DNA from 3 places in the Wansuia hejianensis genome. Region 2 is predicted to be linked to each of the others. Evidence: riboswitches for the same ligand, from Rfam matches in the RefSeq annotation. Region 2 holds a riboswitch; each other region holds the start of a gene.
The links. A riboswitch is a leader RNA that binds a small molecule or an ion and turns the genes downstream of it on or off. The one in region 2 is predicted to bind cobalamin.
Positions count from the first base shown of each region.

Region 1: linked by a shared signal. The riboswitch ahead of H9Q79_RS04615 (ABC transporter substrate-binding protein) and the one ahead of H9Q79_RS12940 (ABC transporter substrate-binding protein) in region 2 are both predicted to bind cobalamin.
Region 3: linked by a shared signal. The riboswitch ahead of H9Q79_RS04030 (cadherin-like beta sandwich domain-containing protein) and the one ahead of H9Q79_RS12940 (ABC transporter substrate-binding protein) in region 2 are both predicted to bind cobalamin.

Region 1 is NZ_CP060635.1:1,007,398-1,015,266, forward strand. It holds gene H9Q79_RS04590 (cell division topological specificity factor MinE) at 7-264, shown strand; gene H9Q79_RS04595 (FtsW/RodA/SpoVE family cell cycle protein) at 248-1,408, shown strand; gene mgsA (methylglyoxal synthase) at 1,383-1,778, shown strand; gene H9Q79_RS04605 (D-alanyl-D-alanine carboxypeptidase family protein) at 1,762-2,787, shown strand; gene H9Q79_RS04610 (twitching motility protein PilT) at 2,895-3,320, shown strand; cobalamin riboswitch at 3,500-3,691, shown strand; gene H9Q79_RS04615 (ABC transporter substrate-binding protein) at 3,838-5,526, shown strand; gene H9Q79_RS04620 (ABC transporter permease) at 5,529-6,479, shown strand; gene H9Q79_RS04625 (ABC transporter permease) at 6,476-7,297, shown strand; gene H9Q79_RS04630 (ABC transporter ATP-binding protein) at 7,318-7,869, shown strand, end outside.
Region 2 is NZ_CP060635.1:2,776,218-2,784,086, forward strand. It holds gene H9Q79_RS12930 (ABC-F family ATP-binding cassette domain-containing protein) at 1-560, opposite strand, end outside; gene H9Q79_RS12935 (LysR family transcriptional regulator) at 932-1,870, opposite strand; cobalamin riboswitch at 1,943-2,132, shown strand; gene H9Q79_RS12940 (ABC transporter substrate-binding protein) at 2,255-3,421, shown strand; gene H9Q79_RS12945 (FecCD family ABC transporter permease) at 3,439-4,506, shown strand; gene H9Q79_RS12950 (IS110 family RNA-guided transposase) at 4,565-5,782, opposite strand; gene H9Q79_RS12955 (ABC transporter ATP-binding protein) at 6,079-6,855, shown strand; gene H9Q79_RS12960 (nucleotide-binding protein) at 6,856-7,698, shown strand; gene H9Q79_RS12965 (hypothetical protein) at 7,685-7,869, shown strand, end outside.
Region 3 is NZ_CP060635.1:862,407-870,275, forward strand. It holds gene H9Q79_RS04025 (cadherin-like beta sandwich domain-containing protein) at 1-2,700, shown strand, start outside; cobalamin riboswitch at 2,878-3,061, shown strand; gene H9Q79_RS04030 (cadherin-like beta sandwich domain-containing protein) at 3,428-7,114, shown strand; gene H9Q79_RS04035 (hypothetical protein) at 7,201-7,869, shown strand, end outside.

The DNA.
Region 1 (7,869 bases), 1.8 Mb from region 2:
CATTTCATGGGTATGTTTCATGAACGGAAACAATTTTCCGGTACGGTAGCCCGGGAACGGCTGGCAACCCTGCTGAGCGCTGAACGGCTGGCCTGTTCTCCCCGAAATATACAAATGCTGAAAAATGACCTGACAATGACGATCAACCGGTATTTACCGGCAGATGAAGCGGCTATAACGATTCAGATCGATTATTCGCCGGCCGTCATGACAATCAAGGTACCGATACAGAAGACAGAGGATACGCATGCTAAAACAATATAAGCTTAAAGACTACAATTTCAGACTGATACTACTGTTGGTGGCTATCAGTATCTTTGGCATTCTGCTGGTGGGTTCCGCCGATCCGGCACTGCAGAAGAGGCAGATGGTCGGGGTAATCGGCGGCCTGATCCTGATGTTCATCGTATCTCTGATGGACTACAGCTGGATCCTTAACTTTTACTGGTTGATCTATATCCTGAATCTGGGGCTGCTGTTGCTGGTCCTGGTGACCGGGGATACCAAAAAGGGGGCATCCCGCTGGATACAGATCGGCGGGGATAACGGCTTCCAGTTCCAGCCTACGGAAGTGGCCAAAATCATGCTGATTTTGTTCTTTGCGATGTTCCTGATGAAACACGAAGAGGATCTGAACACGCTGAAGACGATTGTAAAAGCGGTGATTTTACTGGCCATACCTCTGGCGCTGGTAATCCGGCAGCCGGATTTGAAAAACACCATCACCATAGGGATTATTTTCTGTATCCTGATGTATGTGGCGGGGCTGAGCTATAAAATCATCGGAGGAATCCTCCTGGTAGTGATTCCGCTGATCCTGATCGCATTTTTCCTGATCACACAGACCGATCTTGAAATCATCGACTCCTATCAGAAAGAGCGGATCATGACCTTTCTGGACCCGGAGAACGAGGAGTATTCAGAATCTGCCATACAGCAGAATAACTCTATTACAGCCATAGGAAGCGGTCAGCTGACGGGAAAGGGCCTGAATAATAACAAGGTTTCCTCTTCCAACAAAGGGAATTTTGTAGCTGAAATACAGAATGATTTTATCTTTGCGGTAGCAGGAGAGGAGCTGGGATTTGTGGGCTGTTTTGCCATACTTCTGTTGCTTTTCTTCATTGTATATGAATGTATCCGAATGGGAAGGCGGGCAAAGGATTCAGCAGGGCATACGATCTGCTGCGGGGTAGCTTCGCTGGTTGCCGTCCAGAGCTTTATCAATATCTGTGTCGCGACCGGCCTTCTGCCCAATACAGGAACACCACTGCCTTTTGTCAGCTATGGGCTGACTTCCCTGTTCAGCCTGTTCATTGGAATGGGGCTGGTACTCAATGTCGGACTTCAGAACCGAAATTATTACGGAGGTGAAAAAGCCTATGAACATCGGATTCATCGCGCATGATGAAAAAAAGATATTGATGCAGAATTTCTGTATCGCATACCGGTCCATTCTGTCAAAGCATGAGCTCTACGCTACAGGCACAACCGGACGGATGATCGAAGAGGCCTGCGGGCTGAGCATTCACAAATATCTGGCCGGCCATGTGGGCGGCGTTCAGCAGCTGGCAGTACAGATCGAACAGAACGATATCGACCTGCTGATCTTTCTGCGTGACCCGCAGAGCCCTAAAAGCCACGAACCGGATGCCAAACATTTAATTCGTATCTGTGACATACACAGCATTCCGCTGGCGACTAATCTGGCGACAGCCGAGATGCTGGTGAAATCATTAGACCGGGGAGAGATGGAGTGGCGTGAAATCTACAGATAATCGGAAGAATATTCATATCCTGAACCGGGTGCTGATCGGCACAGTGATCTGCATCGTGGTTTTGTTCGCCATTTTTGTTATCCTGCTGATCAAACAGGACAGGGAAATGGATCTCTCCCAGTCCTATTCACCACAGGCAGCGGAGAACTCCGGGAAAGGCTCTGAGTTTTCTCTGCAGAAGGCGCCGGCGTTCGCTTCCGGCCTCTGTGTATCAGAGGGAGCAGTTGTACTGCCTGATGTGATGCTGCAGGGCAACACGGAAAAAGGGCTGCTGTTTAATCTGGACACGGGAGAAGCGCTTTTTGCCCAGGGGATCTATGACCAGGCATATCCTGCCAGCATTACCAAAATTATGACTGCGATACTTGCCGTAAAATATGGTACGATGGAAGACCAGGTTGTCATGGCTGAAGGAGATTTTGCTCTGGAAGAGGGCTCTCAGGTCAGTGGTATGGCTGCAGGCGATATTGTAACGATGGATCAGCTTTTCCATGCCCTTGTGGTCTATTCGGCCAACGATGCGGCCATGGCAATTGCCCGCCAGATTGGAGGGACTGTCGATCATTTTGTTGAAATGATGAATGAGGAAGCCCTGGCACTGGGCATGACAGGGACTCATTTTATCAATCCTCACGGCCTGCACGACGGCAGTCACTATACGACGGCATATGACGTATATCTGATGCTGAACGAAGCTTTCCGCTACAGTGCTTTTACAGATGCCATACAGATGAATATGTATCATCTGAAGGTCACCCGGGGGGACGGAAGCCAGGTTTCTTTCCGTCTGGATTCAACGGATAAATACCTGACAGGTGAGAAGACTGCCCCCAAAAATGTAAATTTGCTGGGAGGCAAAACAGGGACTACCAGTGAAGCGGGAGCATGCCTGGCAATTATCGCCCAGAACGCCTATGGCGTCCCATATATGGCAGTCATATTAAATGCAGATAACAGGTCTATTCTCTATGAGGATATGAATAAACTATTGATGCAAATTAATTCCTAAATTTTTTGAATTCTGCTTGTATTTTTTGTTCAAATACACTATAATTAGAGCATGAACTAAGAAGTTTTTAGTCAAATTACTAATATTAGTCCAAGGAGGAAACTGCTATGGTTCAATTAATTGTCGGTAAAAAAGGAAAGGGAAAGACCAAATACCTTCTGGATAAGGTAAATACAGCGATTAAAGCTGCCAACGGCAACATTGTCTATCTAGACAAGAGTTCCAAACACATGTATGAGTTAAACAATAAAGTCCGTCTGATTGATGTTTCTATCTACCCGCTGAAAAACAGCGATGAGTTTATCGGTTTCATTTGCGGTATCCTTTCTCAGGATCATGATCTGGAGCAGATGTATCTGGACAGTTTTCTGCGTTTATCCAGACTGGAAGGCAACGAGTCTATGATCGACGATTGTGTCAGCCAGCTGGAGAATGTCAGCAAAATTTTCAATGTTGATTTTATTCTCAGCGTTTCCATGGATAAAGAGGAATTGAGTGCCAGTCTTCAGGAAAAGGTTATTCTGGCTTTATAAATACATACCATAAGCATAAATCAGGAATAATTCTGCCCGGCGGAATTGTTCCTGATTTATTTACTATGAAACCCCGGACGGCAGCCACGAAACGGAGGTATAAGTTTTTTCTTATATCCTCGTTAAGAAAAAAATGAGTTGATTTTCATTAGGGTTATGTTAAAATAACTCTGGACAATTTAATAACCAGCATGCAGCGGTACGCCGGAGAAATGCCGGCGTTTAATAGGGAATACAGTGTAGAATCTGTAGCAGCCCGCTTTACTGTGATAATTATGCGATCTTCTGAATGCCACTGGCCGGTTACAGGCTGGGAAGGCGAAGACCGTGACGATTTAAGCCAGGAGACCTGCCCTGCATCGTATCAACGTGTTTTCGGTGGGGAAAAACAGGTAAATTGAAGAAGAAATTTGGATATTTACATATGGCACTGCCTCACGGCGGTGCTATTTTTGTTGTATCAGAACGTTTAAATTTTATGACCCGACTCAGAGACACAGAAGAAAAGGAGGAACTTATGAAACAAAATTGGAAAAAACTCTCAGGCGTTTTGCTGGGCGCGGTACTTGCCGCTGGATTGCTGGCTGGCTGCGGGGGGACCGCTGATACGTCTGCTTCCGGCAGCCAGCCTTCCGGCGGCAGTCCGGCCACAAGCTCAATTTCCGCCCCGGCCGGCAGCGCTTCTTCTGCTGCGGTCAGCAGTTCCGGTCAGGAAACGGCAGAAGTCAAAAATGAGACCGAAGAAATTGTTCTGGGCTCTGTCAGGGATATGATTCCCGGAGAGGGAGATGCGTTTTATGTAAATCTTTCCGCTCAGGTCTGGGAACCTCTGGTCATTAATAACAACCATGCGCTGGAGCCTGGACTTGCAGAATCGTGGGAATTCAACGATGACTGCACAGAGTGGACATTTCATCTGGCAGAAAACGCTGTCTTCACCGATGGGGTAAAGTTTGATGCGGATGTATGCATCCAGAATATTGAACGCTATAAGACAGGTCCACTGACCTCTACCTATACTTCCCTCAGCATTGATAAGTCCTTTCCCAATCTGAAGGAAATTGTAAAGGTGGATGATTATACTGTAAAGTTCGTCTTCAATGAGCCGATTACCACTCTGGACGCACTTCTCGGTGACTACGGAAGTCCAATGATCAGCCCCAATTGCTTTGACCCACAGACAGGGGAAATCACTTCTCAGGTTGTCGGGACCGGCCGTTATATGATCGAAGAGCATGTACAGGACCAGTACGCGGTCTTTGTAAGAAATGATAATTACTGGGGTGATAATCCAGGAAAAGTAAAACGCTACCGCGTGAACTGTATCCCCGATTCGGAAACCCGCTATTCCGCGCTTGTTTCAGGAGAAATCATGGGTCTCATGGATAACGGCGCAATTATGGTAGACGCAGCCGCTAAGCTGGCAGAAAGCGACGACCGATTCGAGATTGAACCTACAAAAAGCCATATGACTCATTACCTCTATGTCAATGGTTCCAAAGAATATCTGGGAGATGTTAAACTCCGCCAGGCCATCAGCTGTGCCATCGACCGGGATCAGCTGAACGAAACACTGTACCAGGGGCTATGTTATCCCGCTTACAGCGCGCTGAGTAATCAGACGCCTCTTTACAAGGAAATTCAGGGAACATATGATCTGGACCGGGCCAAGGAGCTGGCGGATGAAGTGCTCCAGGGACAGAGGCTTCAGGCAACACTGATCATCGGACAGCGTGTGGTTGACGGTTATCCTGCGAAAGCAATGGCGGAATATATGCAGTCAGCTCTCTCCGAAATAGGAATTGATATCAGCATTGAACTGTTGGACAATGAAGTTACCACAGAGCGCCTGAAATCCGGAGATTATGATTTTTGCATCAACGTGACCGGGCTGAACAGCGCAGACCCCTATTCCACGCTCTACAGCTGGATGGATTCCGAAGGCTCTTACAATGTGGATTACCACTGGAATTATTCCAATACGGAGGTGGACAAGCTTCTGGCATCCGTGTTGAATGAAAAGGATGCCGACAAGCGGGCTGAGATATATGGGCGGCTGCAGGAAATCTCTGCTGAGGAGCTTCCGGTGATCCCGATCCTTTACTATGTCAACGTAAATATTCATAATAAAGAAATCACAGGCTATACTTCAGAGCTGTTTGACGGCGTCAGCATCCCGACTCTGGAATGGGCCGCGAACCGATAAAAATGGGAATTGCAAAGTATATTGGTAAAAAATTGATTATGCTGATTCCTGTGCTTTTCGGCATTACAGTTCTGGCGTTTCTGCTGGGCGTCCTATCCCCGGGCGACCCAGTGGAAGCCGTTCTGAATCCGGACGGCACACAGATCGTGAGCGACGAAGAATATGCGATTATGAGGGAACGAATGGGACTGGATGATCCGGTCCCTGTTCAGTATGTAAAATGGTTGAAAAATGCTCTGACAGGTGATTTGGGCAGATCCTTTTTTACCAACAAGGAAATTAGGGATCAGCTCGCTTACCGTCTTCCCTATACAATCCGTCTGGCCTGCTTCGGCATGTGCCTGACAGTGGTGTTCGGACTTGGCTTCGGTATCCTGATGGCCCGCTATAGAGACAAATGGCCGGACAGGCTCCTTCGATTGATTACGACACTCATGCTGTCGGTACCCGGCTTCTGGCTGGCGATCCTGCTGATCCTGGTTTTGGTAGAACAGCTGCACCTTCTGCCAACCAGCGGTCTCAATGGTTTTTCCTCCTATATTATGCCGGGGATCACGGTCGCGTTCTCCACAATCGGCGTGTGTGCTCGTCTGACCAGAACCGCAGTTTTGGACGAGCTGGGCCGCCAGTATGTGACGGTCGCCAGCGCTAAAGGAATGAAGGCGAAAACAGTCACATTCCGCCATGCATTCCGGAATTCGCTGATTCCAATTACAACTTTTCTGGGAAATTATTTTGCAGGTATCCTGGGGGGATCGACAATCGCTGAAGTTATTTTCAACATACCGGGCATCGGGAACTATGCGATCTCCGCGGTAAAATCCAGAGACTATTATGTGGTTCAGGCATATGTGCTGTTTAGCGGCCTGGTCTATGTGGTGATAAATATTGTCATCGATCTTTTATATCTGGTGCTGAATCCTAAGATAAGGGTAGGTGAGAAGGTAGGGTGAAAAAGAGAAATATCGGTTTTACCGCAGCGTGTGTGCTTTTGGGAGCTATTCTGCTGATGAGTGTCCTGGCCCCTTTACTTGCGCCATACGACCCCAATCAGATCGATATGAAAAATGCGCTGGCCGGGCCTTCTGCCGCTCATTGGCTGGGAACAGACAACATAGGCAGAGATTTTTTCAGCCGCGTGATGTATGGGGGACGTCAGTCTATACTGCTGGCGCTGGCGGCTACCAGCCTGTCCATGGGCCTGGGCTGTGTGATCGGACTGATCGCCGGCTATTTCGGCGGCATACTTGACCTGGTCATCACTTCCGTATCAAACATCTTTCAGGGACTTCCCGGAATGACTATGATGATCGCAATTGCGGGTATTATGGGCTCCGGGGTACACAGCATGCTCCTTGCCCTGGTACTGACCTCCTGGGTCGGATTCTCCAGACTTGTACGGGGTGAAGTCATGAAGGTGAAACAGGAAGCTTTTATTGATGGACTGAGAAGCATAGGGGCGGGAAACGGCCGGATACTCTTCCTGCACATAGCGCCTAATCTGCTGAGCAGTATACTGATCATTTTTGCAACCCGAATTGCAGGTTCCATTTTATCGGTAGCTGCGCTGAGTTTCCTGGGGCTGGGCCTTCAGCCGCCCACGCCTGACTGGAGTATCATGATCAATGAGGCGAGAGCCTATTACCGGACCAATCCCCTTCTGGCAATCGCGCCGGGCATTTGCATCGTCTGCCTGTCTTTCAGCATCAATGTCATTGCAGACGGACTCCGGGACCGTTTTGATGTGCGCAGAGACAGTATACCGGATTAATTGGTAAGAAAGGATTGGCTATGGGAGAAAATATTATACTTAAAGATTTCAGCGTCAGCTTTCAGACCTCCCAGGGGGAGGTAAAAGCTGTCCGCGGGGTAAATACTGTGTTCGAGTCCGGAAAGGTAACGGGAATGATCGGTGAAAGCGGGAGCGGTAAATCTGTGCTGGGAATGGGGATTCTCAAACTGCTTGCTGCAAACGCCAGGATCAGCGGACAGTGTTATTACGGAGATGAAGAAATCAGCGCCTACACAGAAAAGCAGATGACCTCTTTCAGAGGCTTGAAAATTGGCCTGATCCCACAAAATCCTGCGGAATCCCTTGATCCGGTGATCCGCATTAAAAAGCAGCTGATTGAGGCTGTAACCACTCATGACCGTTCCCGAAAGAAGGAAGCTGAAGACAGGTATTGTCTATTAATGAAAAGATTTGGTTTTAAAGACCCGGAATCAATCGGACGCAAATACTCCTTTCAGTTGAGCGGAGGCATGAATCAGAGAATCATATCGGTACTCGGCCTGATGTGCAGCCCCGGCTGGATGCTGGCGGATGAGCCTACAAAAGGTCTG
Region 2 (7,869 bases):
AGCGTTTCATCATGAGATATATACATGACTGGCAGTCCGCACGTATTGATAAAGTTTTCCATCCACGCGAGCATATCCAGATCAAGGTCATTGGACGGCTCGTCCAGGAGCAGTACATCCGGACGTTCCATCAAAAGCCGGGCAAACTGCACCTTTACCTTTTCCCCTCCGGAAAGGCACCTCATTTTCTGGTCAGAATAGAGAAGCTCCGCCTCCAGCGAAAGCCTCCCGGATATTTCAGCAATTTCCCTGGGAGACAGGCTGTAAAAATCATAAAAACCCTCACAATATTCCAGCACTGTCTTCTCCAATTCAGATTCATCCAATTCCTGGGCAAGATATCCTGTCCGAATCCCGTTTTTCAGTATCTCGCCTGTATATTCCACATAAGGGCAGGCTGGATATTCTTCATGGATCAGCCTCAGCAGCGTTGATTTCCCGTTCCCTTCTTCACCGATCACCGCCGCTTTTTCCCCCTGGTTTAAAACAAAAGAAAAATCCTGAAGCAGTATGCGGAAATCTGTCTTATGTGTAATCGTCAGATTCTTAATCTGCAGCAATCCCTTCACCTCCTAAATCACACAGCAGGACAAAAAAGCCTGCTTTCAGATATATACCGGAAAGCAGACTGTACAAACCCAAACCCTGAGCAATATAAAAGTAAACTTATATAAAAACAGGCAAGATACAGACAATCTATCTCCGGCACATAAACAGCAAGTGCCGCACGCGCATGCAAACCAGACCCTGCGGGCACCTCTAGCTGTCTACATAGCGCATTCATAGATTATCTGAACATCTTACCCTCCTGAATTCTATATTTGAAAATACATTCCTGTATTTTCCCTGTCGAGGCACATTATACCACACAATTCTCCGAAGATCAAATATGTATCAGGTTTCCTGGCTGTAACACATAGACGGATTCAGGTCATTTCTGTCCTGAGGCTATAAGATTACGAATATCCCGTTTCAGATAGCTTAAAAACTTCTCACCCAGCTGGCTGACCGTGCTCCATTTCCGGTGCAGGTAACCCAGATGCAGATAACCGATCTCATGCTTCAAAGACCGGGCCACGACCTCTCCCGTTCCCTTATGAAAAGCGTCCGCATTGCTGTTGGTCAAATCCGGCCCGATGCTGAAGCAGTCTGTATTCCGCACCAGGGCGATTTTCGTGCAGCGGTCGCTGACATGGACATTTTTGCTCAAAAGCTTATAAAACAACGGTTCTTCCGAAAAATGAGAAGTTTCTATCTCCTGGTCATAGGTCACAAAAGGATATTTTTCCAGATCTTTCAGAGTCACCTCCGTTTTTTCTGCCAGCGGATGAGACTTCCGAAAAAACACGAAATTATTGACACAGGCAACCTCTGTGAATTCAATTTCATAAGATACCAGCAGCTTTTCCATCGTTCGCAAATGGGATTCCTGTATCGCCAGAATTCCCAGCTCACTTTTATTGCCAGCCACATCGTGTATCACCGAATTGGTATCACACTCACGAATCGCCATATCGTACGTGTCAGTATCCGCCTCCTTGAAAAGCTCTATAAACGCCCGGACTGAAAACGGCAGGTGCTGGGTGGATACGGAAAAGCGCATGGGAAGAGATTTCCTGGAATGATAGCGCTGCTCCAAATACTGAGTCTGCTCTACAATTTCCCTGGCATACCTGATAAAGTCTTCCCCATCATAAGTCAGCGTCACCCCGCGGTTTGTCCGCTGAAATAATTCCACCCCCAGATCCGTTTCCAATTCTTTTAGAGCAGCCGAAAGAGTGGACTGAGAAATAAACAGTTTTCTCGCCGCTTTGGACAGGGAACGGCTGTCCGCGATTTCTAATATATATTTCAGATTTTGTAAAGTCATCTTTCTCTCTCCTTTACGATTATATTATCAATAAAATTGATGACTAGCAATAGAAAATTCGAAAGCGGGCGCTTATTGTAATCAAAAAATACGTATGCTATAATATATATGTACAAAATATTTCATGGAATTCGGTCTAATGCCGAAGCGGTGCCGCCACTGTAGGACGGAGCTAATGCAAGTATGACACTGGAATTTTCCGGGAAGTCTGCAAAAGTGATGATGTCGAGCCAGGATACTTAAATATTTTGTGATATCCCTCTATTTAACGGACCATTAGATGGGGGTACAAAAGAACAGAGCGGACTGTTTTTTTATGTATCCTTTTCTCAAAGAAAAGGATTTTTTTATTGGTTCAAATACAGAATGAGAAAGGAAATAACTATGAACAAAGCAATCAAAAACAGGACACTCGCCGTGGTATTATCCGCCATTTTGGTCGGCGCCACTTTCTGCGGTTGTGGGAAAACCGCAGAAAAAACGGATACATCTTCAAGTTCCGTAACCAATGATTCCTCTGCGCTTACAGATAGCTCCATATCTTCTGTCTCTTCCGATGATAATAATTTTCGGACCGTTACCGATGCAGCAGGCAATGTGGTAGAAGTTCCTGCGAACATCACGAAGATCGCCGTTACACCTCTGCCCTGGTCTTCTGTCATTTACGCAATTGACGGGAGTTCTGAGCGTATCGCAGCACTTAATCCCGGCGCCTTGGGCGGAACTGCCTACAAGGGACAGTTCTTTGAAATCCTGGATCCCTCCTATGGCTCTATTAACAGCACCGCCATCGGAAAAGATTTTTCCATCAACATGGAAGAAATCGTCAAGATGGGTGTCCAGGCCGTAGTCATCTGGGATTATCAGGAGGATGAAGCAAAACAGTTGAAAGAACTGGGAATCGCCCCTGTTATGGTAAAAAATGAAACCGTTGAAGAATTGCAGAGCAGCTTCCGGGCTGTGGGTGAGCTTCTCGGAAAAGAAGACCGCGCCCAGCAGTTTATCGATTTATATGGAAATATATATAATGAAATCCAATCCTATCAGGATCAGGTATCCTCCGCGGAAAAACCAAAGGTTCTCTATCTGAGAAATTCTGATTTGAAACTGCAGGGCAATGACAATTTTATAAAAGAAGCTCTGGAGCTGGCCGGCGCAGACAATGTGGCCGCCGACAGTTCAGAAATCACTATGGAGGATATTATCCAAATCAATCCTGATATTATCCTTTTAAGCTGGTTTGATGATTTTACTCCTGACGACTTGTACAACAACGCCATTGACGGACAGGACTGGAGTTCGGTAAAAGCCGTACAGGAAAAACGGGTATACAAGACACCCATCGGCATTTACCGTTATGACGCCCCCGGCGTGGAAACCCCGCTCATGATGGAGTGGCTGGCCACTATGATTCAACCAGAAATTTTTTCTGACATTGATATAAAAGCGGAAATAGCAGACTATTATAAAACATATTTTAACATTGATCTGTCGGAGGAAAATCTGGCACAGATTCTCTGTACAGAGATGAATAAAAACAGCGCGTCTTAAAAAGGAGTAGCCACCTTATGAAAAAGAAACACACGCAAAAAAATTATAAGGTGATCTTGCTCTGGCTGCTGCTCCTGCTTATCGCACTGACAATCGTAGCCATCGGACTGGGGAGATATTTTATCTCTCCAGTTCATGTTGTCAAGATTCTTTTTTCCAGGATATTTCCTGTCACCCCCACCTGGGAACCACAGGCCACAGGCGTTATTTTCACCCTCCGGCTGCCGCGGATTCTTTCCGCCCTCTTGGTAGGAATGGCCCTGTCCCTCTCCGGTGCCGCGTATCAGGGTGTATTTAAGAACCCCCTGGTGGCTCCCGATATGCTGGGCGTTTCTGCCGGAGCCTGTGTCGGCGCTTCTGCAGCCATTTTGCTGCATTTTGGACAGCTGGGAATTCAGGTCGCCGCTTTCATCGGCGGCATTATAGCCGTAGCTATGGCCACCGCCATTCCCAAATTCATAAGGAATCAATCCATGATGACGCTGGTTCTGGCAGGAGTCATTGTCAGCGGCGTCATGAGTTCCATTTTGGGACTATTAAAATATCTGGCCGATCCCGACACGGAACTGTCTGAAATCACTCACTGGCAGCTGGGCAGCCTATCCTCCTCTGTCTGGCGGGATGTCATCTACGTCGGCCCGGCCATTCTGCTGGCCGCATTAATCATTCTGATCATGCGCTGGAGAATCAATATCCTGTCTTTGGGTGAGAACGAAGCGAAATCACTGGGTACGGATATTCAGAAATCCCGGGGAATTATTATCATCTGTGCGACAGTCCTGACCGCCAGCGCCGTTTGTATCAGTGGGACTATTGGCTGGATCGGCCTGGTCATTCCCCATTTCGGCCGCATGCTGGTGGGGCCAGATAATCGTAAATTGATACCCGTTTCCGCTCTGCTTGGCGCTGCTTTCCTGCTGTTGATTGATACGGCTGCCAGAAATATCACCAGCGCGGAGCTGCCCCTGAGTATCTTAACCGGCCTCATAGGAGCGCCATTCTATTTCTATTTATTAGTAAAGTCTGCAAATAAAAAGTCAAGCAGAAATTTGAGAACTTTGAAAAATTTATACAGGTTGAATTAAAAGTACAAAAACCAGACCACCGCAGGACGTTGGTCTGACAAAGATATGAAAGCTGGGCTTAGTTTTCTCCCGTTTCGGGCAGTGATGCGAAGTATTCCCGTACCCGTCCGTAATAAATACGGAGAAACTTGTTTGCGCCGGCAGTCATGTAGACGTAGTAAGGCTTGCCCTGAGCACGTTTTTTATCCATAAAGACGTAAACGGGGTCGTCAATGGGCGAACGCTTGATTAGCCCGTCCATGATCTGAAAGAGCGTCCTTCGCAAATGGGGAGAACCTTTCTTTGAGGTACGCACGCTCTTCTGGACGTGTTTGCCGGAATCGTTCTTTCCGGGATCGACGCCCGCAAAGGCTGTTAGGGCTTCCCGGTGCGTGAAACGCGTCACGTCCCCGATCTCAGCCATAAGCTGCGGACCAAGGGTAGAGCCGACGCCGTTCATTGCCATGACAACGGGATATTCCGGTAGAGCAGAAGCGGTTTCGTCCATCTTTATCCGAAGGTTTTCCACGGTTTCGGAAGCGGTGTTTAGCATGGCGACAGCCTGCCGGATGAGCATTTTCGTGTTGTCATCTTTCGGGAACACGGCAATGAGGTCGCAGGAAGCCTCGTAGACTTTCTCCGCTTTCTCCGCACTGAAATTGTAACCCTTGTGCTTGCACCATTTCCGATAGTGCTCCGTAAAGGCGGAAAGGGATTTTCCCCGGACACAGTCCACATGCCAGTAGGTGTAAACAAAATCCACCCATTTCTGGCTGCCGTCGCTGCGGGCGGGACTGTCAAAGAGGTCGTTCGCGCCCGGGTAAGACTGGTCGAGCAGTGCAATGAGGTTGTTCTTCATGGCAGTTTTCTGTGCCATAAAGAAGCTGAACTGCCGGTTCATTGTTTTGAGTTGGTTGCGTGTTTTATCCATGCTTCCATATTGCTTCAGTTTTGCCCATCGGTCAAGAGTATATCGTGCGATTTTTTTGGAATCCGCCTTGTCCGTCTTGGGAGAGCGGAGGGAATCATCAGCGAAATCCCTGATGAGGACAGGATTTACGGCACTGACAAAGATGCCGGCGTCGGAAAGCCAGGCGGCAAGCGGCTCGTAGTATCTGCCCGTGTGTTCCATGCAGGCTTTTGTCTCGCCGTCAAGGCTTTGGATTTGTTTGATTAATTCATTGATGGCGGACTTGGTGTGTGGGATGTCGCGGGGCGGCATGAGGACCACATCGCCTGGTCTGCGGATCGTAACGGTGCTTTTGCCTTTGGAAACATCAATACCAACAGCGTTCATAATGGATACTCCTTTGTAAATGGATTAGCAATGGTCAATACCAGTTTTCCCATTGCCTATTCAATCTACTGGGTGTTTCACACGAACGTCTCATGGTTCAACCTGCGTAAAACGAATGCTGCGAATGAGGGGGCTGGTTGGCTGACTTTTCTACGGACGTAAAGTCCTGAAAGGAAGGAGGCCAGACCTATTGCCATACTCATTCTAACAGCTTAAGCAACAAGATGGATAATTCCTTACTGGCTGTAAGGGGTATTAACCATAAATATATTGTAGTAGCAAAGGATGAAACTGTCATGATTCTGAAAGTAGAAAACCTAACCTTCGGCTATCACAACGAAATCCCTCTGTTCCGGAATGTGAACTTTTCTCTGAAAAAAGGTGAGATTTTTTCCATATTGGGAGCCAACGGTGCCGGCAAATCAACGATGATGAATTGTATAGCCAACCTTTTGGAGCCTCATGGCGGCGCGATCTATCTAAAAGGCCAAAAGATGTCAGAAATGCCCTTGAAAAAAGTAGCTCAGTGCATTGGCTACGTTCCCCAAATCCATATGCCCGCTTATGGCTATGAAGTCCGTGACTTCGTGGTAATGGGGCGCGCTCCTTATATCGGCATGTTTTCACATCCCTCCGCCAGTGATTATCAGCTGGCAGATGAAATTCTGGAAGATTTTGGCATCAGCCGATTGGCTCACCGTCCCTATATTGAGCTGAGCGGGGGGGAACGGCAGCAAGTCACCATAGCAAGGGCTATCGTACAGCAGCCCGACATCATTTTACTGGATGAACCTACCAACCATCTGGATTACGGCAACCAGCTCCGGATGATTCATCTGATCAAACGCCTCTCTTCAAAGGGCTACGGAATCATCATCACCAGCCATATACCGGATCATGTGCTGCTGTTGGACGGCAGGGTCGGCCTGTTAGGGGCAGACGGCTCTCTGATGACCGGAACCACTGATGAAATTTTGACCGAAGAAAACCTAAAAAACCTGTACCATGTGGATGTGCATATGGTCTATGTGGAAGAGGTAAAACGAAAAGTCTGTATCTCAGGAGGACATTAAATGAAACCTATCCGAATTGCTTTTTATGGCAAAGGCGGAATTGGCAAATCGACCATTGCTTCCAATGTTTCCGCTGCATTTGCCCTTCAGGGAAAACGTGTGCTGCATATCGGCTGCGATCCCAAGGCGGATTCCACCCGCTGCCTCACTGGCAGACGGATTCCCTCTGTGCTGGAACAACTGGCACTGAAGGAGGCACCCTCCCGAAACGATCTGGTCTGGAAGGGGCGTTTTCAGGTACAATGTACCGAAGCGGGCGGCCCGGAAGCCGGAGCCGGCTGCGCCGGCCTCGGTATCACTACAGCTATGAAGGAACTGGAAAGAACCGGCGTATTTGAGGAGAACTGGGACGTCATCGTCTATGACGTACTGGGCGATGTGGTCTGCGGCGGCTTTTCCGTCCCCATGCGCCGGCACTATGTGGATCAGGTTTATGTAGTCACCTCCTCAGATTTTATGGCTCTGTATGCCGCGAATAACATCCTAAAGGGAATCCGGCGCTATTCTTGCGGCAGCCATCTGCTGTTCGGGGGACTGATTCTGAACCATGTAAAGAGCAAAACAGATTTGTCTGTCGCACAGCTCTTCGCTGAACAAACAAACGCGCACTTAACCGAATATTTTCTGGAGAGCACTGCTGTCAAACGCATGGATTTTCAAAGAGAATTATTAATCTCCGCATGTCCCGGAGATCCCAACTCCATGCGCTTCAAACATCTGCTTCAGAAAATCGAAGACGCCCGGCTCCAAGAGTTTCCCGCGCCTCAGCCTATGGAGCGGGAGGCCCTGGAGCTGTTTGGGCAAAAAATCTATGAACAAGGAGCCGCCCATGACTGGTTTTAAAACGGAACCCCTGACAGCCAGGAACAACTCCGGCCACGAAGATCTACCCTCTCAGATCCTGGCCAGCCCGGATGTGGCCCTTGTGGCCGCCGGGTCCTTCGCCTGCATTCGCACTCTGTATTTTCAGGCCAAGAGAACCGGGAAGCTTCATCACTTCTTCAGCTGCTGTCT
Region 3 (7,869 bases), 1.9 Mb from region 2:
ATGAATCTTAAAGACGGCGAGAATCAAGTCGTCTTCCAGGCAGATAACGGCGCGGCGGACGCTCAGGAATACAGTCTGACCATTACCAGGACTGCATCTGTTACCTTAACGGTTCAGACCAGTCCGGAGGACGCTGCCTTCAGCTTGTATCGGGGCTCCAAGGGCATAGAAAGGATCTGGCCTGAGGAGGATGGGACTTATAAGCTGTTTCCGGACGAGGCCTATCAATATACCGTTGCTAAAAGCGGATATATAGGACAGTCTGGTGAGGTAACACTGTCAGCGGATGAAACAAAAACCTTTACTTTGGAAAAAGCGCCGGAAACTGAGCCGCTGCCTCAACTGGACGCGGATTATCCGGGCTTTCGGGCAGGGGATGACAATCAGTCGGTTGTTTCATCCAAGACTCCGATTACCAAGGAAACCATAGAAGTAAAATGGGAACGCCAGACGGGCGATTATGTAAGCCCTACCAGCGGGACTACGCCGATTATCGTAGACGATAAGGTCTATACGATTTCCAAGGGTGTTGTATATATGCTGGATAAAGAAACCGGAGAGGTGCTGAAGACAGGTTCAGCAGTGCAGGCCAGTGCGGGATTCAATCTGCTTCCGCCTACCTATGCGGATGGCATGCTGTTCGTGCTTTTGGACAATGGAGTGATTCAGTGCTTCAACGCGTCCACCCTGGAATCTCTCTGGGTATACAGAGATCCTCTGGGAGGCGGCTGCAACAGCTCTATCCGTTATGATGACGGCTATATTTACCTGGGCTTCCAGGGCTACAGCGGCTCCAACTTTGTCTGCCTGTCTGTGACGGATGAAGATCCTTCCAGCACAACGGAAGAGAAAGTAGCTGTATGGAGGAACAGCGGGCTGGGTGAGACCTTCCAGTGGAATGGCGCCTGGACCAATGAAGAATATGTTTTTGTAACAACTACAAACGCGCGTAAAACGAATGGAACGCTCTGCTGCGTGGATAAAATTACAGGAAAAGCGGTACAGAAGATAGAGCTGGGTGAATCTGTACGCAGTGATGTTTCCTATTATAACGGAAGAATTTATTTTACGACCCAGTCAGGCAATCTGTATTCCTACAATTTGACGAAGGAAGGAATATTAGATACGGAAAATTTGATTGAGCCTCTGTACTTCGGCGGAGCCAGCACCAGTACGCCTGCGGTATACAATAACCGGGTATATATTGGTTACAGCGGTGGGGAAAGTTTTGGCGCTGAAGGCTATGGCATTCTGGTCGGAAGCATTGATCCAGATACCGGCGCGATGAGTGCGGCCTACGTGGTTCCAACCGACGGTTATCCGCAGACCTCCGGCCTGATTACTAAAGGCTACGAAGAAGAGACCGGCTATGTATACGTTTATTTTCTGACGAACTCAGCTCATGGTACGCTGTACATGATTAAGGATAAGGCGGGCATGACAGAAGCAGATCCTGCTTCAGGCGTCTTCTATACGCCGAATCATGAGCAATATTGCATTGCCAGCGCAGTAGCTGACAGCGACGGAAACATATATATGAAGAATGACTCTGCGTGGCAGTTTGTGATTACGCGGTCAGAGACATATCTGAAGGAAATACAGGCGACAGGCGGTAATGCGGTTCTGGATGGCGGCAAGGATTTCAACGGAAGCCTCAGAGACCATACGATTACCGTCGACGCAGGCACTGAAAGTATCAATCTGAAGCTGACGCCAAGCGACGGCGCGGAGGTTCGGATAAACGGAACGGCGGGAAGCACCCAGGAGATCGCCCTGACGGACGGAAGGGCTGAGATACAGGTACAGCTGACAAAGGGAGATTCCTACAGAGTCTATAATTTTACGGTATTGAGCGGACCGACACTGACCTCCCTGACGGTTACCAATAACCCCAATGAAGGAATGGGAACCGCATTTACAGTTTCGCCAGAATTTGAGCCAATGTCTACGGATTACACGGCCGGCATTGCAACAGTGCAGAGCAGCGGTTATATCTGGTTTGGCCAGCTAAACGCTTCGGATACGCTTAAAGCTGTAGCAGTCAGCGGCGTCAGTGGAAAAAATGAGGGAGACGAACTCAAGGTTACCACAAACTATAAGGGCAACAAGTATATCAGCGTCTCCTTTGAAGACCGTACAAATGCTGCAACTGCTGTTGTGCAGTTAATCGTGAGCTCTGCAGACGGCAGTCAGACGAGAAGCTATACGGTTACATTGAATACGAAGGTTCAGTTAACGCTGGCGGAAGGTGCCGTTACGAACAGGAAATCCTCTTCGGCTGATTTGACGGTCAGCGCAGGCCAGGCAGGCGAGCTGTATTATCTGGTGCAGGCAGCAGACGCGGAGGCGCCGGACGCTGACAGGATTCAGAGTGAAGGCCTGAAGACAGAGGCAGCGGCAGGAAGCAACCGATTGGCTTTAACAGGGTTGTCCAGAGACGCGATGAAGGTGTATATGGTCCTGAAAACAGAAAACGATGGTGTCTCTGCCGTCTGCAGCGCCGATATTCCCACGTCCGTGATGTTGGGAGATTTGAATGAGGACGGGGAAGTGGATATCACAGACGTCGTACAGCTGCTTGACCGGGTGGCGGCCGGGGAAGCGGTTGAACTGTCAATTGGCGATATGAACGGTGATGGAGAAGTAGATATCACAGATGTGGTACAGCTGCTTGACCAGGTAGCGGCCGGAGAAAAATGACAAGTCCGGACTGTGATTTATAAATGTTTACAGGGGGAGCGGCGGCACTGAAGGGTCTGCTGCCCCCTCAATTTTATGAACGGGACCCGTACACCCCGGCAGGTTTAGAACACGAAAATAGCATTGACAAAAAAGAAGATATCGTTTATTATTGAAATGAACAGTTGACAAGAGAATATGGATCGTTTGTACAGTTGTGGAATGGATAGACATTCATTCCGGGAAGGCCGGTGAGAGTCCGGCGCGGTTTATCTCCGCTGTAATAAGGACGAAAGCTGTCATAACCACTGGGGAACCGGGAAGGGACGGCGAGTAGGTTTGTACTTTAAGCCAGAATACAAGCAACTGGAGATCATAGGGCAAATATCCGAAAGCATAGCGGAGATTTGTTTTTTTGTGTGTTTTCTTGAAAATATAATATGAAACAGCCGCGCATAAGCGTTAAAAGGAAAGCCGGTCAGATCCCGGTGCCGTGCAGGAGATTCAGCCTGACCGAGCGGACAGCCCGCCGCACCTACTGTCTCATGAAGAACGTGAAAATCGTTTTAGTCATGGGGAGAAGTGCGGCTGTATGTTGGATATATGTAAAAAGCCTCTCTTCGGAGAGGCTTTTTTGTATGGCAAGGCCATATGGGAAGAAAGCTGATGATGTGGAGAGGGGCAGACTGTCCCGGCTGCACATCAAATCTTAAAGTGCGTAAGACAGGAAACGGAGGACAGGAAAAGGATGAGGCGACAAAGGTATCAAAGATTGCTTGCGGGAGCGCTTGCCATGCTGACCGTTGTATCGGTGCTTTTCTGGAAGCCTTCAGACGTGTTTGCAGAAGCCGGATCAGATGGGGAAGCTGAAACGGTTCTGCTGGAGGGGATTACGCTGAACCGCTCCAGTCTCGTAATGAAAACCGGGGAGCAAAAAGCGCTTTTGGCTGCACTTCTGCCGGAAGACACCTCAGAGAATCCGGAAATTGTCTGGAGTACGGACGACCCCGCAGTTGCCCAGGTATCTGGAAATGGGCTGGAAGCGGTTGTGACGGCTCCCAGAGGTGCAGGAGGAACAGCAGTAATAACTGTGTCGGCAGGAGGGTTTACCGCTGCCTGCCCGGTGCTGGTAACTGTTCAGGACCCAATGCTGGAGAGTGCGTTGTTCATGCAGAACAGCTCAGGAAGTAACCGATATGAACTGAGGGAAAGCGCTATAGGGGAGCAGGAATACATACTGCGGATCCCCGAAAACACCAATGTGGTTTACGTAAGGCCTCAGCTTAGAGATGATGTGACGGAGGAAGCAAAGATTACCGCATATTTCACAGATGTCTACAGCGGGGAGGAGGTTTCCGTAGACCTGCCGGTTGACGAGACAACTTCACTGTCCAGCAGCACGGCGGGCCGGCTGATTCGGGCTTATGATACGGAACCGAAGGAACTGGTGATTGATGTAGTTTATGGGGAGCAGAAGGAAACGTACCTGTTCCATATTGTCAGAGGCTCTTACCTGGGTGACCTGAAGCTGACAGACGAAAAGGGAGAGCCACTGGCTTTTACGCCTGATTTTAAAAAGAACGTGTTTGAATACTCTGTACACGTACCCTCTTCCCAGTCGCAGATACAGATACACATGACGCCGGCTGAAGAGAGCAGCACAGAACTGACTGTAAACGGTGAGGCGGCTGAAGGCGGAAATTATACGCTGCCGCTTGCAGGCGCGAAGGTCATCGCGGTGCTGCGGGCGGGTGACGGAGTGCAGTCGGTGCCTTATGAATATGTGCTGACAGTGTATGTGGATGAAATATGTTATCTGACCGTTGATACGGAACCAGCGGACGCGGTGTTTGCCGTCTATGATGAGAATAAAGTACAGATCGACCCGGTAGACGGACGCTATGAACTGATTAAAGGAGGAACGTATACTTATACCGTTTCTGCGCAGGAATACCAGACTCAGAATGGAAGTTTTGTCATGGAAGGGGACGAAGAGAAGAGCTTCAGCCTGGAGAAAATTTCAGAGAGTCAGTTTGAAGAACTGGATGCGGAGTGGGGCGGCTATTGGAAAAACGCAGACAACCAGAACATCACAGATGCTCCCACACCTTCATCCCTGGACAATGCAGAGGTTCGCTGGAAGCAGCAGTATGGCTCCAATGCGGATTACAGCAACAGCGTGAGCGACGGTATACTGGTGGAAAATTATATTTGTTGTTTCTGCGGAGAGACCCTGATGTATCTTGACCGAGCCACTGGTGAAATGATCCGGAGTGTCAAAATGGCTGCAAAAGGAAACAGTTCCTTTAATAAGCCGCTCTATGCGGCAGGTATGCTTTTTGTTCCGCTCAATGATGGAAAGGTACAGGCATTTAATGCAAGCACGCTGGAATCTGTATGGGTTTATGTGGATACAGTCGGCGGAAATGCAGCCACAGCGCTCCGGTATGATTCAGGCTATCTGTACGCCGGTTTTGCGGATGGCAACCTGGTCTGCATTTCAACGGCGGATGAGGAGCCTGAACAGGCAGAGGAAGAAAAATCTGCAGTCTGGAGAAAGTATGATAAAGGAGGCTATTACCGGACAGGCGTCTATACAGGAGAGAAATATCTTTACGCCTGCGGCCGTTCAGGAAGCCTCTATTGTCTGGATAAGAAAACCGGAGAGACGGTACAGAAGCTGGCGTTGCCAGCAGAAGCCGGGGCGCCCACCACTGCTGTCAGCCATTCGGACGGGCGGATTTATTTCGCGACGGAAAAGGGATACCTCTATTCCTGCGGATTGGCTGAAGACGGAAAGCTGGACATAGAAAATATGACAAGCCTGAAGCTGGGCGGGATTATCTATGGCACCCCTGTGGTGTATCAGAACCGGGTTTATGCAGGCAGCGCTATGACAGACAGCTATGGGATTGTGACTGCTCCCTATTATCTGAACGTGGTTCAGGTTGGGGAAGAAGGGGGATTATCTTTGTCTTACCGCATGGAGGTCAAATATTGTCCGAAAGGGACCGGGACGCTGAGTACGGCTTATGAGCAGCAGGACGGCTGCGTATATCTCTATTTTACAACAGACAGCTCTAACGGAAGTCTGTATCTTTTGAAGGACAGAGAGGGACTGACTTCTCCGGGTGAGGGAAGCGGACTGTTCTATCAGCAGACGGAGGTGTTCGGAAATGGGAGTGGGAGCGTGCTGGCCGACAGCGGAGGGAATCTTTACTTCCGGTATGAATCGGCCTGGATGTACTCTTTAAAACCCACGGAGCTGTATCTGACCGGCGTAGAGGCGTCGGGAGAACGAGTGGTTGTAGATGGGGGCCAGCCTTTTGACAGGCAGATGGAACAGCACACAGTCCTTTTGGATAGTGCCTCCGATCGGGTGACTCTCACGTTTTCTGCCAATGAGGGAGCTGTGGTTTCCATAGACGGGCGGGAAGGCAATGTCCAGGAAGTGACGCTGGAGGAGGGCATGGCAGAAGTGCAGGTGGTGCTCAGCAAAAACGGGCAGCTCCGCACATACCAGTTTACAATCCGCAGACGCGGCAGTGACGCATTCCTGGAAAGACTGCAGGTCAGCTATTCGCCGATGCTTACGGTGATGGAGATGGAACTGCAGCCGTCTTTTCAGCCAGAGATAACGGAATACAACTCCTCCCTCTACGGAAATGATGATATGAAGGTTTATTACATATGGCCGGAGCTTTCCAAGGGGTCGGCAGCCTCCATGAAAGTAACGGTGGTGGAAGGCGTACAGGGAATGCAGCCCGGGCAGGAGCTGGAGCCGATGACCGTACAGCTGGACGAACCCAGGCAGCGGTATAAGGTGACGCCGGCCGGCACGGACGCGGCTAAGGTGTTGATTACTGTGACTGCCGAGGACGGCCAGAGCCAGAGGGTATATGAGCTGTCGATGTTCCGCAATAACGAAGTGCCCAGGGTTACGGCCGGCGCGGGCGCTTTAGTCAGCCGGCAGGAGCATACGGCGGTGATACGGGTGAATGCCAGTATGGATGGATACCTCTATTATCTGCCGGACCGGAAAGCGGGAACTGCGGGAATGCCCACACAGTATGAGATAAAAACCAATGGGAAACGGGTTGCCGTTTCAGCCGGAACAAATACAGTTACACTGGATGGATTCGAGACGGCCGAAAGCGTCGTATATCTCTATGAGATGGGGTATAACCAGAGATGGAGCAACGGCATTCAGATAGAGGTACCTGCCTATACAGGCGGCCAGCCAACGCCGGATCCTCCAGGAAGAGGAGATCTGAACGGAGACGGAAACGTGGATATTACAGATGTGGTATGTCTGTTGGATGAGGTGGCGAAGGGTAGCGCGCTTCCCGCGGAAGCTGCCGATCTGAATGGGGACGGCCATGTGGATATCACAGATGTAGTAATACTTCTGGATGAAGTGGCTGCAGGCGAATAAGCCGGCAGCGCGCTCAATGAATCAGTGGACTGCGCGGAATTAAGGACCGCGGTTATCCAAATATAAAATAGAAAAGGAGTATGAGTATGAAAAGCAAAAAACAATGGCTGCCATTGTTTGGGGCGGCCGTAATGGCAGCGACCCTGATGGTTTTGCCCGGGGCAAAGGAGGCGAAGGCCGCAGCAGCGCCGGAGGTATCAGTTTCTATTGGCAATGTGACGGCGGAAATAGGAGATGAAATTACAATTCCGCTTACATTTTCCAGTGCAGAAAATAATCTGCGTGGTTTTAACGGTGTAAATACGGGCGGATATGACAGCACGATTCTGGAATATCAGGGAACGACCCTGGATGGAGGACTGAATAATGATAACCTAAGCACTGCGGGCGGAAATTTCGCTTATATGTCGCTGGGTGGTTTCTCCAGCGGTACTGTAAATATTAAATTTAAAGTGCTGAAATGCAGCGCCGATCCCGTGAGTTTTACTGTAAGCGGGCTAAAATTTACCGATGGGACGACCACGACGGCGCCTAAGGCGCTGACATCTGCCATTACAATCAATCATCCGGCGGATCAGCAGAATACGGAGGGTACCGACGCTACCTGCACCACGGCGGGCCATAAGAAGGTAACCTGCGGCGTCTGCGGTGCTGTAATCTCCGACGAGGATATTCCGGCTCTGGGGCATGATGAGGGCACGTGGACAGTGACGAAGGAATCCACTTGCAAGGAAAAGGGAACCAGAGAGCTGCGC